DNA from 2 places in the Clostridium thermobutyricum genome. Region 1 is predicted to be linked to the other one. Evidence: riboswitches for the same ligand, from Rfam matches in the RefSeq annotation. Region 1 holds a riboswitch; the other holds the start of a gene.
What was found. Region 1 has a riboswitch for cyclic di-GMP ahead of HMPREF1092_RS08335 (discoidin domain-containing protein). Riboswitches for the same ligand answer to the same signal wherever they lie in the genome.
Positions count from the first base shown of each region.

Region 2: it holds a riboswitch for cyclic di-GMP, as region 1 does, so the genes downstream of both, HMPREF1092_RS17030 (hypothetical protein) here and HMPREF1092_RS08335 (discoidin domain-containing protein) in region 1, are expected to answer to the same signal.

Region 1 covers NZ_KB850956.1:1,785,771-1,792,162, forward strand. Annotated here, with positions in the region: gene HMPREF1092_RS08335 (discoidin domain-containing protein) at 1-2,761, opposite strand, end outside; cyclic di-GMP riboswitch class I at 2,889-2,972, opposite strand; gene HMPREF1092_RS08340 (dual OB domain-containing protein) at 3,178-3,867, opposite strand; gene HMPREF1092_RS08345 (DUF488 domain-containing protein) at 3,880-4,332, opposite strand; gene HMPREF1092_RS08350 (DUF488 domain-containing protein) at 4,332-4,940, opposite strand; gene HMPREF1092_RS08355 (DUF1622 domain-containing protein) at 5,235-5,567, shown strand; gene HMPREF1092_RS08360 (GreA/GreB family elongation factor) at 5,651-6,115, shown strand; gene HMPREF1092_RS08365 (alpha/beta fold hydrolase) at 6,136-6,392, opposite strand, start outside.
Region 2 covers NZ_KB850956.1:106,849-113,240, reverse strand. Annotated here, with positions in the region: partial or broken gene HMPREF1092_RS17030 (hypothetical protein) at 1-1,036, opposite strand, end outside; cyclic di-GMP riboswitch class II at 1,133-1,216, opposite strand; cyclic di-GMP riboswitch class II at 1,307-1,391, opposite strand; gene HMPREF1092_RS00515 (hypothetical protein) at 1,708-2,823, opposite strand; gene HMPREF1092_RS00510 (hypothetical protein) at 2,934-3,170, opposite strand; gene HMPREF1092_RS00505 (elongation factor G) at 3,216-5,285, opposite strand; gene HMPREF1092_RS00500 (L,D-transpeptidase family protein) at 5,514-6,392, opposite strand, start outside.

The DNA of each region.
Region 1 (6,392 bases):
TTATATCTTTTTCTAATTTTGGTTTAACTATTGTATTTATATATCCTTTTGCTGAAACAATTATTTTTGTATCTTGATTAAATCCGTTACTACATTCTATTTTTATATTAAAGTTTCCATTTGCATCTGCTTTTCCACTAAAAACTTTTTTATCCACTGTTACATTAACATCTTCATTAGGGCTAACCTTCCCTATAATACTTGTACTTGTTACTTTTTCTCCACCTAAAATATCTAATCCATTAACATTTATAAATTTATCTTGTATACTTTCTAACCCTTTGTTTGTAATAACAAAATCTTCCCTTTGTCCTGTTGTATTCCCTATTTGTTTATTATCATTAAAAACATTTGCTTTTATTAATCCTTCAGTATAAGAAATTTGAACTATATCTCCCATATTAAATGTTTTTCCATTTATACTATTTATAAATCCATCTAAATCATCAATTTTATTTGATGTGAAATTATAAATAACATCACCATTATTAGGATTAATTATTTTTATATCTAAATCATTTCCATAAAAAGTTCCTGTATATGTTTTATCAAGAGGTTCCTTTGTTGCTGAAATAGTTTTTTGTAATGGATCAAATGTAATATTACACATTGGTATATTTGTATCATTTACTACTTCAATTCTATTTTTTACAATGTTATAAATATTAGTATCATATTGAACCTTAACTGGCATTGCATTATCTTTATTTACATATACTCTTATAACTGAACCAACTGTAATATCACTTGTTGGTATTGTTGTAGTAAAATCACCATTTTCATTTGATTGAACTATTTGATTTTTATTATTAAACCAAATATTAACTTTAGTGTTTGGCGTAGTCTTACCACTTACTTGTGTATTGCTTTGTCCTGTATATAAAATAGGATTTACTTTTAAATCTTTATTTTGTATCTCTTCTAAACCTGATTTAGTTATTTGAAAATATTCTGTGTTTCCAACACAATTTGTTTTAAGAGCTCCATTTGCATTTTGCACACTTGGCTCTCCTATGGAAAGTCCAACTTCTTGATTAACTGAAATAGCGATTATATCTCCATAATCAAACCTTGTATTATTAATTTCTTTTACAAAATTATCAGTTTTTCCTTCTTGAACATTTATATCCTTTAAAGCTTGTCCATCTTTATTTCCAATTAATTTTATATTGAAATAATTTAATGTGCTTGTACCAAATATGCTATTTTCAGCATTTGCATTTATTTTCATATTTATAGGATTAAAAGTAAGCTTTACTGCATTTCTCTTATTTGCATTTTTAAAAATTATTGAGCTTTTTGATATTTGAAGTCCTGTACTTATTCCTGGTGTAATTTCAACTGGAATATGGTTTTCTTCTGAAACAATAATTTTTGTATTAATATTAAAGCCTTCTGAATCATTTATTTTTATATTATAGTTTCCATTAGCATCAGCTTGTCCAAAAAATTCTTTATTATTAACAGTTACTTTTAGCTTTGCATTAGGATTAGCTTTACCTGTAACATTTGTTTCTGTTATTTTATTTGAAGTTAAAATATTTAATGGATTTACAGTTATATCTCCATTTACTTTTTCTAATCCATCTTGTGTTATTTTAAAATATTCTTCATTTCCAGTTGAATTTCCTATATTATTATTGTTATTTAATACATCAACTCTTGTTTGTGATTTATCAAAACTAATTCCTATAACATCTCCATAATTAAAGCTTTGATTGTTTAACATAGCATCTAAAGTTTTTGTTGTATCATTTCCTTTTATAACTTCTGATTTTATTATTGATGAATTTTTTAAATTATAAAGAGAAATTTTCATACATTGTGTTTCTATATGACCTAAATATGGATTATATCCAGAAACACTCATCTCTTTAGTTAGAGGATTAAAGCTTACGATTCCTGATAATGTTCCCCACCAATTATAAATATTCAACTTACTATTAGCTAATTTATAATCATTAGTATTTATTGTAGACTTAATTGTTTCTTCCATAGCACCTTCTGGTTGAACACCTATATCAGAACCACATTTTATACTGCTAGGCAAATCATATGAGAATTCTCCATTACTATTTGAAGTTGTATTATAACTCTTTCCATCTGCTACAATATAAACTTTTTTATTTGCTTCTGTATTTCCTGTAACTACTGTTTTGTCTATTCCATATAGAGCTTTCAAATTTTTAGTTTCATTAGTTACTTTCTTTAATCCATCTTTATTTATTTGAACATATATTGTATCTTTTGATTTTTCTTGCCCATTTAAGCTCATAAATAAACCATTGGATTGTATTTTTAAATAATCTCCATATTTAAATGTTAAGCCTTTAATATAACTATTAAATTGGTTATTAGTATTTGCACCTTTAAATATTTTTGTGCTTTCTACTGTTCCATCATTATTATATAAAGTTACTGTATAAACATCTGCCCAAGTTGCACCACAAAAATATATTGGATTACTACTTGTTGTTGAAGTAAATTTCATTTCATTAGTGTCAAATCCTAAAGTTAAAACTTTATATATTCCTCCCCAATTTCCATAAAGAGTTATATTAGAATCATTTAATGAAATAGCCTTACTACCATTTTCTTTAGTATTGGTAGTTTTGCTAGCTTTTGCATTAACAGTTTTACTAGCTTCTACTTGAACTGGTTTGTTATTTAAAGTAGTTGCATAGCTACTTAGTGAAGGTGCTACTGAATAACTTGTTACTGCAGCTATACATATGACAGACATTATTTTTTTCTTATTCATTTTTTCATCTCCTTAAAATAAAAATTCTAAATATAAAAATTTATTCCCCTAAAGATTCCAATCCATTTTGGCAAAAAAATAAGACTAGTCCCGAAAGATAGTCTACTAATCAAAAAGATTAAAACTTTTCGGCAACTGGCTGACATAGTTTAAAACTTTAGTCCCTTTAGCTTTGCGTCCCAAGGTTTCCCAAGGTTTGCCTATTAAATTTATAAAAAGATATTACCATATACTTATGTATAATTTTTTAATATAAATATAAATTTACTTCACAAATATTATAAATTTTTACTATAAAAAAATACCCATTGTCTATTATATCCAAAGGGTATTTTAATGTTATTACGTAAATTATAGTTTTATTTTTTTGTTCATTTAATATATGTTTAGATATAGATTGTTAATAATAATTATAATTAAATTGAACTTTCTCCCCAATATAAATTATCTTCTTCAATAATATTTGCAACTATTTTATAATGCTCTCCTATGCCTTTGTAATCAGATGCCAAGCTCATTACTAATATCGCATTATTTAATATAAACGGTCTCGGAGAAGATTTTAAAACTTTTTCATGATATTTTTGTGTTAAACTATGATCTGTTATTTTTATAAAGCTATATTCATGTCCATTATGAAAAAAATTTGCAGTAATTCTATGTGGCTTAAACCTATCTATCCATAATTTTAGTTCACAAACTTTAAACATTATTAATGAATATTTTTTTAATTGTTTTTCAATCTCTTCTATGTGTACAAAATTAGACGCATTATAAAAAATATAATCTTGATTCATTAAATAATTGCTTATCTCTTTCTTAGTTGCAGTCCCAACCTTCTCAATATAATAATTATCATCAATTATATAATTTTCTGGTTGATATCCGCAATTTTGTTTCCCTTTTAATTGAACTCTAATTATATCCATTATCTCTACTTGATTTTCTTCGCCCTCATATATTAAATCGTTATCATTCAATGCAAAATTGGAATCTTTATCTTCTGATACTAATCTAATAAATTTACCATTTTCTTTATCTATACCAGCCACACAATAGCCACCATTTTTATCTGATTTAGTTAAAATTATAACCTCTTTCTCCATAATTATCCCCCTTTATATATGAATTATATTAATTTTTTCATTCTTTAATGTATTTCTCACATATTCTGCAACTAATCTTCTATGACAATGTTCTGCACTATCCTCACTACATAAAAAACAAATTTTATTCAATTTATTTTTTAAATTTACTTTAATATAATTATCTATATTTCTTTCAACAAGTAACTTATTAAACTCTTCTTCATATTTTTCCCAATCTATTTTCTTCTTTTTATAATTATCTAAAATCTCTTTTGTTGGACTAAAATTAGTATCATGAATATATTTAACTGATAAAATCTTTCTTAAAAAATACTCTAAATCTCTTCCTTTTGAAAATCCAGCTAACTGTGTTGAATTATTTAATCTAACATCAAAAATTGTTTGTACATCATTTTTTTCTAATAAATCAAAAAATTTTTCAGCAGATTTTTTAGTAAATCCAATTGTATAAATAGTTATCATTATTCCTCACCTCCTATCGGATATCCTATTTCCTTATTTCTTATCCTATATGCTTCTTCTATCATTTCTTCTTCAGTTAAATTTTTATTTATATCAAATGATAATTGTAATCTATTAGGGTAATATTTATTTAAAAGTCTTTCCTCTATTTTTTTTTGACTTTGAATTTCTGCATTAGGTAAAATATGTTTTATGTTAAATCCATTATCCTTTAACCCTTTACTTACCAATATTGTTCTATGACAATCAATAGGATCCCTTTCTGTGCACATCAAAGTTATATTAAACCCTTTATTACACCCTTGCTTTATTCTTTCAATCCCTTTTAAAAAATCTTTATCCTTTCTAGTTTTTTCAAAATCTAAATATCCATCTACTGTATATAATTTTTTATTTTTTCTTCTAGCACCAAATTCATTTCCCATTTTTATGTAATAAATTCCTCGCTTATTCAATTCTAATTTTAAATTATTTTCATTGAATTGAGGGGTATATTTTGAAAAAGGAGTTGATCTAACATCTACTACACAATTTATATTAAACTTTCTTATTAAATCAATAAATTTATCTATTGAATAATTTGTATGACCAATTGTAAATACTTCCATATATTCCTCCAAACTTAATATCAGTTATTATTTTACCATATTTTTTCAATTTATTATATAATATCTTTGTTATTTATATTCATTGTTTTAATTTCTATTATTTTATCAATAATTCTTAAATTTAATTAGAAATCAATATTTATATAAAATTTCAATATATAATCTTTAATTAATTTAAGAAATATTCTATTTTCCAATATAAATTCAAGGCTATAATATATTATTATTTAGGAATAGATAAATTTAATTTTGCTAACAATAACTAAAACATTCAAATTGGAGTGAAGTTTACTTATGAATATAAATAGTGTCATGGACAAAATAATATTTATAATGAATTGTATAGCAATTATTATCCTTATTTTCGGTGTAATTTTAGCTGCATATTATTTTATTAAAAAGAGTTTAACATCTAAAAATTTAAATTTACTTTCTCAAAATAATAAAACTTTGCGTAATCAACTTGCTTCATACATTTTATTATCTTTTGAAATTTTAATAGCTAGTGATATAATTCAATCCATTATAAAACCTGATATAAAAGATATTCTTGTTTTAGGTGCATTAGTTATTATAAGAACACTAATTTCTTATTTCTTAGATAAAGAAGTTAAGCAGTCTAAATAATTATATAGATATGGTAAAGCATTTTTATTTTTTACTCTATGGTATATAATATTAAAAGAATATATTAGCTGGGAGGATTTTTTATGAATAACACATTAACTGAAGAAAATATAAAAAAATTAAGAGAAGAATTAGAATATAGAATGACTGTAAAAAGAGCTGAAATAGCAAAGGAAAAATTAGTAGCAGCAGCTCATGGAGATAGATCAGAAAATGCTGAATACAAAGAAGCTTGTGCTAACTATAGAGAAAATGATAATAGAATACAATATCTTTTAACTATGATTTCAACTGCAACTGTAATTGATGATAGCACATTAGATAAATCTGTTCTTGGAATAAACAGCAAAGCAAGAATTAAATTTGTTGAAGATGATGATGAAGTTGTAGTAACTTTAGTAACAACTCTTGACTTAGACCCTGAAAACATGCTTATTAGTATTGAATCTGATTTAGGTAAAGCTTTATCAGGTAAAAAGGTAGGAGATGTAGTTAAAGTAGAAGCTCCTGGTGAAGATTATACAGTTGAAGTTTTAGAAATCTTATAAAGAAAACCACGATATTTATTTTATCGTGGTTTTTTCTTAATTAAAAATTCTTCTATTTTATCTATGGCTTTTGTTCTACTAAATAAATCTAAATGAGTTGATACTTTAACTCTTTCTAATTGTGCTTTTTCAATATTATTTTTAAAGCTTTCAATATGATCTTTTAAGATTATTTCTATTCCTGCATAAATCAATAAAGTATCACATTTTATTTTTCTTAAATCTTCTTCTTCAGTATGCTCGTCTCTCGTTATTAATAATACTCTGTATTTTACAT
Region 2 (6,392 bases), 1.7 Mb from region 1:
TTCCGTTATCAGTTATATTTACTAAATGATATCCTTCTGGTATATTTGGTGTTTTTAAATTTGTTTTCTTTCCTAATTCCCCAGTTGCACTTTCTGGAGTTCCTATAATTTTTCCATCTAGACCTTCTATACTTATTGTTGTTTTTATCTTACTTGAATCTGGTATTTTCCCTGGATTTAAATTTATATTTATCATGCCATTTCCCATTACAACCCATGCTTGATTCTCTGGACAAACAAAAGATGCTGGCATTTTAGAAGTTAAATATGTTCCATTTCCTGCATTTTGATAATAATCAAGCTTCTTTATAGTATAGTTTACTGCCCCAGGTATATATTGTGTAAAATATCTTGTAAATTTACCGTCCTTATTTTTTATATAGAAATATATATTTCCCGCTGATTGGGAATTAGTATAAACATTAACTGTTCCATCTTTTGCTATTTTAACTTGTTTTAATTGCTTTATTTCATTAACTTGACTTGTTGTACTAAGTGGATTTAATGAATAATATACATCTTCACCATTATATTCTTCTGGTAACTTTGATTTTACTTTAATTTGAAACACATCTAAAGCATGAAATTCAACTCCTTTCATTTCATACGCTAAAGTACACTTACTTAAATCAAATTTTTCGAATTGTGAATTAGCTATATAAAATTTTACATTTAATGGTTTGTTTACAGGAATATCATTACCATTTTCAGCTTTCGGAACTATATAATGCTTTACACCATCTATCATTGTAGTTTTAATTTCTCCAACTGTAACTTGTCCATAACCTTCAACTTCTACATAAAGATATTTTCCACTTATATCTTTATCACTACTAAAAGTTATATTATTTAATGATATATAACTTGCTTGATCATAAGCATCTATATTATTAGTAATATTTGAATTATTTTGCTCTTGAACTTTTATATTAGCAACATTATTAATATTATCTGCATGAGCAATTACAGGATTCATATAAATTCCTCCTACAATAGTTGCAGTTGCTATAATAACAGCTATTTTTTTCCTATTCAATGAATTTCCCTCCTAAAATTAAATTTACATAACTTAAATTCTTTTTATTAAAATAATTCTTTATAAATAAAAAGACTGATTTTTTCAATTTCTATTGAATAAATCAGTCGGTTGCACTACTAGCTCTATACATTTAAAGTGCCCAAATAAAAAATGTATTTCAAAGCTTCAGATTTTATATTAATTTTAAATATATTTTATTTATTAATCTCTATATAACAAAAAATGTATTTTTAAAAATAAAAAAACTGATTTTTTCCAATTTCTATTGAATAAATCAGTCGGTTGCACTACTAGCTCTATACATTTAAAGTGCCCAAATTAAAAAATGTATTTCAAAGCTTCAGATTTTATATTTTATAAGATTTTATAAATTATTTTTTATAAAAAACATAAATGACTATAACAATTATACATATTTTTTTATTTTTTTTAATAACCATATATTTTTTAATATTAACTTTATATTCATTTTTTTATTCATTACTTATATAAAATATATCTTAAAAAAAATTATTTTATATAAAGCAATCTAAAATAAATTAATACTTTTTTAAATTTAATTACAAATTCTGTGTAATGTATTTATAAATATGTAGTTTTATAAAAATTCTACAAATAAAAAAGATAGATATAAAATAGTTATATCTATCTTTCTAATTTTATATTTATTATCTTGAGCTTGAAAGTGAATCTTTAACTGTATTTGCTTCACTCATAAGTTGTTTAAATAAAGGTGCTGCTTGCTTGTTACTATCTAATGAATTCATAGGTGCCTGTCCGTATACAAAATATTGTCCGTTTATTACTTTAGTTATTTCATTGTCTAAAAGTCCATCCATTTCTCCATTTCTTTCAATAGATAACATAAATACTGGCTCTTTTACGTCCTCTGAAGTGAAATTAATTATTATTCCATCACCATATTCTTTTATTAATATATGATTTACCCAATCTGCTGGAATAGTAAATTTTATTCCTAAAGCATTATCAGTATAAACTACATTTTTTGAAGTTGAAACTATATCACTATTTTTCTTATTTAATTTTACATCATCAGCATTTTTTGATTTTTCTTCTTTTTGTTCTAGTGCTTTTCTTTGCTTTTGAAGTTTTTCTTTATCTGCAGCTACTTTATTTGCTTGTTTTTGATTTTCTTGTTGAATTTGATTTGTTATCTTATTCATATCATTAGATATTTCTTCTTTTTGAGCTTCTGTTGCCTCTTGTAAGTTTATACTATTTAAGATTGTTTTTGCAGAATTAATATCTCCTGATTTTATAAGCTTTTCACCTTCAGTAATTTTTTGTGATATTTCTTTTGTGATATTTGATTTTTCATTTGAATTATTTGTTTTGTTAGTTGTATTACTTGTTTTTTCTTTAGTACTACTTACTTTATTTTTTTCTGATTTTTCTTTTTCAATTATCTCATTTTTAAGATTATTTATATCATCTTTTATTGCATAATTTATATAACTGCTTGGTATGTTATTTATATAATTTTCTGCTTCAGTTAAATTATTATTATCATAACTTTGTTTTGCATTTTCATAACCTTGTATTATATTTATTAAATCTAATACTTCTTGATTATTTTTATCTTTATTTTCTACTTCTTTAAAATCTTTTAAAGCTTCTGTATAATTTTTTTGGCTTAATGCTGTTTTGCCTGCTTGTAATTCTTTATCTATAGGATTTGAATTTCCACATCCTACAAATATTCCCCCTGCTATAACTGCAGCCGCAACTATTACAACTGCTATCTTTTTACTTCTTTTAATCATTTTGTTTACTCCTTAAAGAATTTCCTCTATTGTTTACTAAATTACCATAAATTATAATTTTCTATTCTATAAATATCAATATAAACAAATTTATTTAACATAATATTAATTTAGTATACTTTGTTAGCTTCTATAATACAGCTTCCATTTTCATTTATCTGTTCTTTAATTTTTACAAAATTATTTTCTTCAAATATTTGATTAATCATCTCTAGATTTATCAAATTTTTATTTTCTATATTCATAGTAAAATTATCATTAACATCTATTACTCCAAGGTAATCATGAATATTTCCATATTCATCTTTAGTAAGTTCTTTTTTTACATTCATTATATAATTTGACATAAAAAAACCTCCTTGCATTTTTATTATGCCAGAAGGTTTTCTTTTTTATTCTTCTTTACTTTCTATTAATTTAAGTGTCTCTATTTTAGATAACTCCTCATGTCTTGAATATTCTACTTCGAAATATCCTCTTCCTCCTGTCATTGCCTGAAGGTCTGTTGCATAGGTATATAATTCACTTTCTGGAACTTCAGCTATTACAGTCTTCACCTCTCCTTCTCCTTCCATTCCTAAAACTCTTCCCCTCCTCTTATTTATATCTGAAATTATATCACCCATACTTTCATCTCTTATATAAATATTTACCTTCATTATAGGTTCTAAAATTATAGGTTTTGCAAGCTCTATTCCTTTTTTATATGCTATAGAAGTTGCTATCTTAAATGCCATTTCTGATGAATCTACAGAATGGCTTGACCCATCATAAAGAGTTGCTTTAAGCTGAACTAATGGATATCCTAAAAGAACTCCTTTTTTCATACAATCTTCTAAAGCTTTTTCAACTACTGGTATAAAATTTCTTGGAACAGCTCCTCCAACTACATTATCTACAAATTCTAATCCTTCTTCTCCATCTAATCTTCTTTCAAATTTTATTTTTACATCACCATATTGTCCATGTCCTCCAGATTGCTTTTTATGCTTACCTTGAACATCAGAATGACTTGTTATAGTTTCTTTATAATTAAATTTAGGCTTTTTAAATAAAACCTCTGCTCCAAATTTCTCTTTTAATTTACTTTCTACCACATCTAAATGAAGTTCTGATACTCCACTTATAACTAATTCTCCTGTAACTTCTCTTCTTTCTAATTGCAAAGATTTATCTTCTTCTATTATTTTGCTTAATCCAATATTTATTTTATCTTCGCTACCTTTATCTTTTGGATAAACAGCCTTATGCATCATAGGCTTTCTAAAATTTAATTTATCATAAACAACATTATAATCTAATGCAGTTATTGTATCTCCAGTTTCTAATGAATCAACTTTTGCTATAACTCCAATATCCCCTGCAATAATCTTATTTGCTTTTTCTGTATTTTTTCCATTAATAAAATATAGATTTGATATCTTTTCTTCTTTTTCTTTTAATCTATTTATAACTAAATCATTACTAGAAATTTCTCCTGTAATCACTCTAAAAAATGATAGTTTTCCTGCAAATGGATCAATAGAAGTTTTAAATATAAATGCGGAAAATTTTTCTTCTTCATCTAAGCATATATGGTCAGTTTCATTATCCTCTCTAATACACTTTTGAGCTAATGAAAATTCTGGATCTGGAAAAAATCTAACTATATTATCTAAGAGACTATCCATTCCTATTCCATTAGTTGCACTTCCACACATTACTGGTGCTATTTCTCCTCTTGCACAACCATCTAAAAGCCCTTTATATAATTCTTCAGAAGTTAAAAAACCTTCATTAAAATATTTATCTAATAATTCTTCTCTTGTTTCAGCAACAGCTTCAGTAATCATTTGCTTACATTCTGCTACTTTTTCTAGAAGCTCTTTTGGAATTTCAGTTTCCTCAATCCTTTTAGTTTTATAGTTGTAAATTTTAGCTTTTTCTGATATGACATCAATTATTCCTCTAAAGTTTTCTCCTATTCCAATTGGATATTGAACAGGCACTACACTTATCCCAAAAATTTCTTTCAATTCATTTAATGTCTTATCAAAATTTGCATTTTCTCTATCTAACTTATTTATAAAAAATGTTCTTGATAATTTAATCTTATTGCAATAATCCCAAGCTTTTTCTGTTCCTACTTGAATACCAGATACACCACAAACTACTATATTGGCTACATCAACAGATCTCATTCCTTGAATACTTTCACCATAAAAATCAAAGTATCCTGGAATATCTAAAAGATTAATTTTTATATTATTTTTTTCTATTGGAATAACTGAAAGAGATATAGAAAATCCTCTTTTCTTTTCTTCTGAGTCAAAATCACTTAAAGTATTTTTATCTTCAACACGTCCCATTCTATCAATTAAACCTGTTGTATAAGCTATTCCTTCAACTAAAGATGTTTTTCCTGTTGCTCCATGTCCTATAAAACCAATATTTCTAAGATTTTTAATACTATAATCCTTCATATCTCCCAGATTGCTTATTTTACATTTTATGAAAGCAATCTTTTCACCAGCCTTTCAAAACTCTTTTCTTTATATTTATGAAAAGGTTTAATACAGTATGAGATATTTAGCTATTAAATAATTAAATTATTTAAAAATAATAAAAATTAGTATTTTAAAATTATTTTATGTATACTCCTTTAATGAAAAAAGAAAGGATAATAAATTATTATCCTTTCTTAATCTTTACTAATTATAACAAACTACTATAGTTCCAGGAGTTATATTATCAAATACTGTTTGTGCAACTTGTGGTGGTAAATTTACACATCCATGAGATCCACTTGTTTTATATATATCTTTACCAAATTTATCTCTCCACCATGCATCATGAAGTCCTATTCCCCCATTAAAAGGCATCCAAAACTTAACTGGAGTATCATAATCTTTACCTTTTAAATGTGTATTAGCTTCTTTATATTTTATATAATATACTCCTTGTGGAGTAGCATCATTTTTACTTACATTTCCTGTAACAACATCACTTTGAACTATAAGCTTTCCATCTTTATAGTACCACATATGTTGTGTTGAAAGATTTACCTCTACATAAGTATTTCCTAATCCAACAGTTCCATAAGGCAATCCTTTTTGTGAATAAATAGGTTTTCTCTCAATTTGTTTTCCCTCTTTTATTTCTGATATTAAAGTTTGAACTTCATCTGAAACATTTATTTTCCATCCAAAGTCTCCACCTGAAACTGTTGCAGTGTTTCCTAATGAAGTTTTAAATGTTCTAGTTTTTCCAACTGTATTATATTTAGCTGCTAATGAATTAACAAACTCTGTTACTAATTGATTACTTACTACAACATTCATATCTTTATTTACTGATAACCACTTATGAATAGTACTTCCATCAACTACAATTTTATTATTTCCTATATCATAAGTTACTTTAGAAGACACATATTTATTTAATTCCTTTTGAGCTTCAATAACTTTTGGTGAATTAGATAAATATGTTGGATTTTCATAACAATTTAAATTTTCTAAATTTATTTGTTTTTCTCCATTTTCAATAGCATTTAAAATTGCTTCTGTTGCCTTGTCCTTATTTAGCTTATT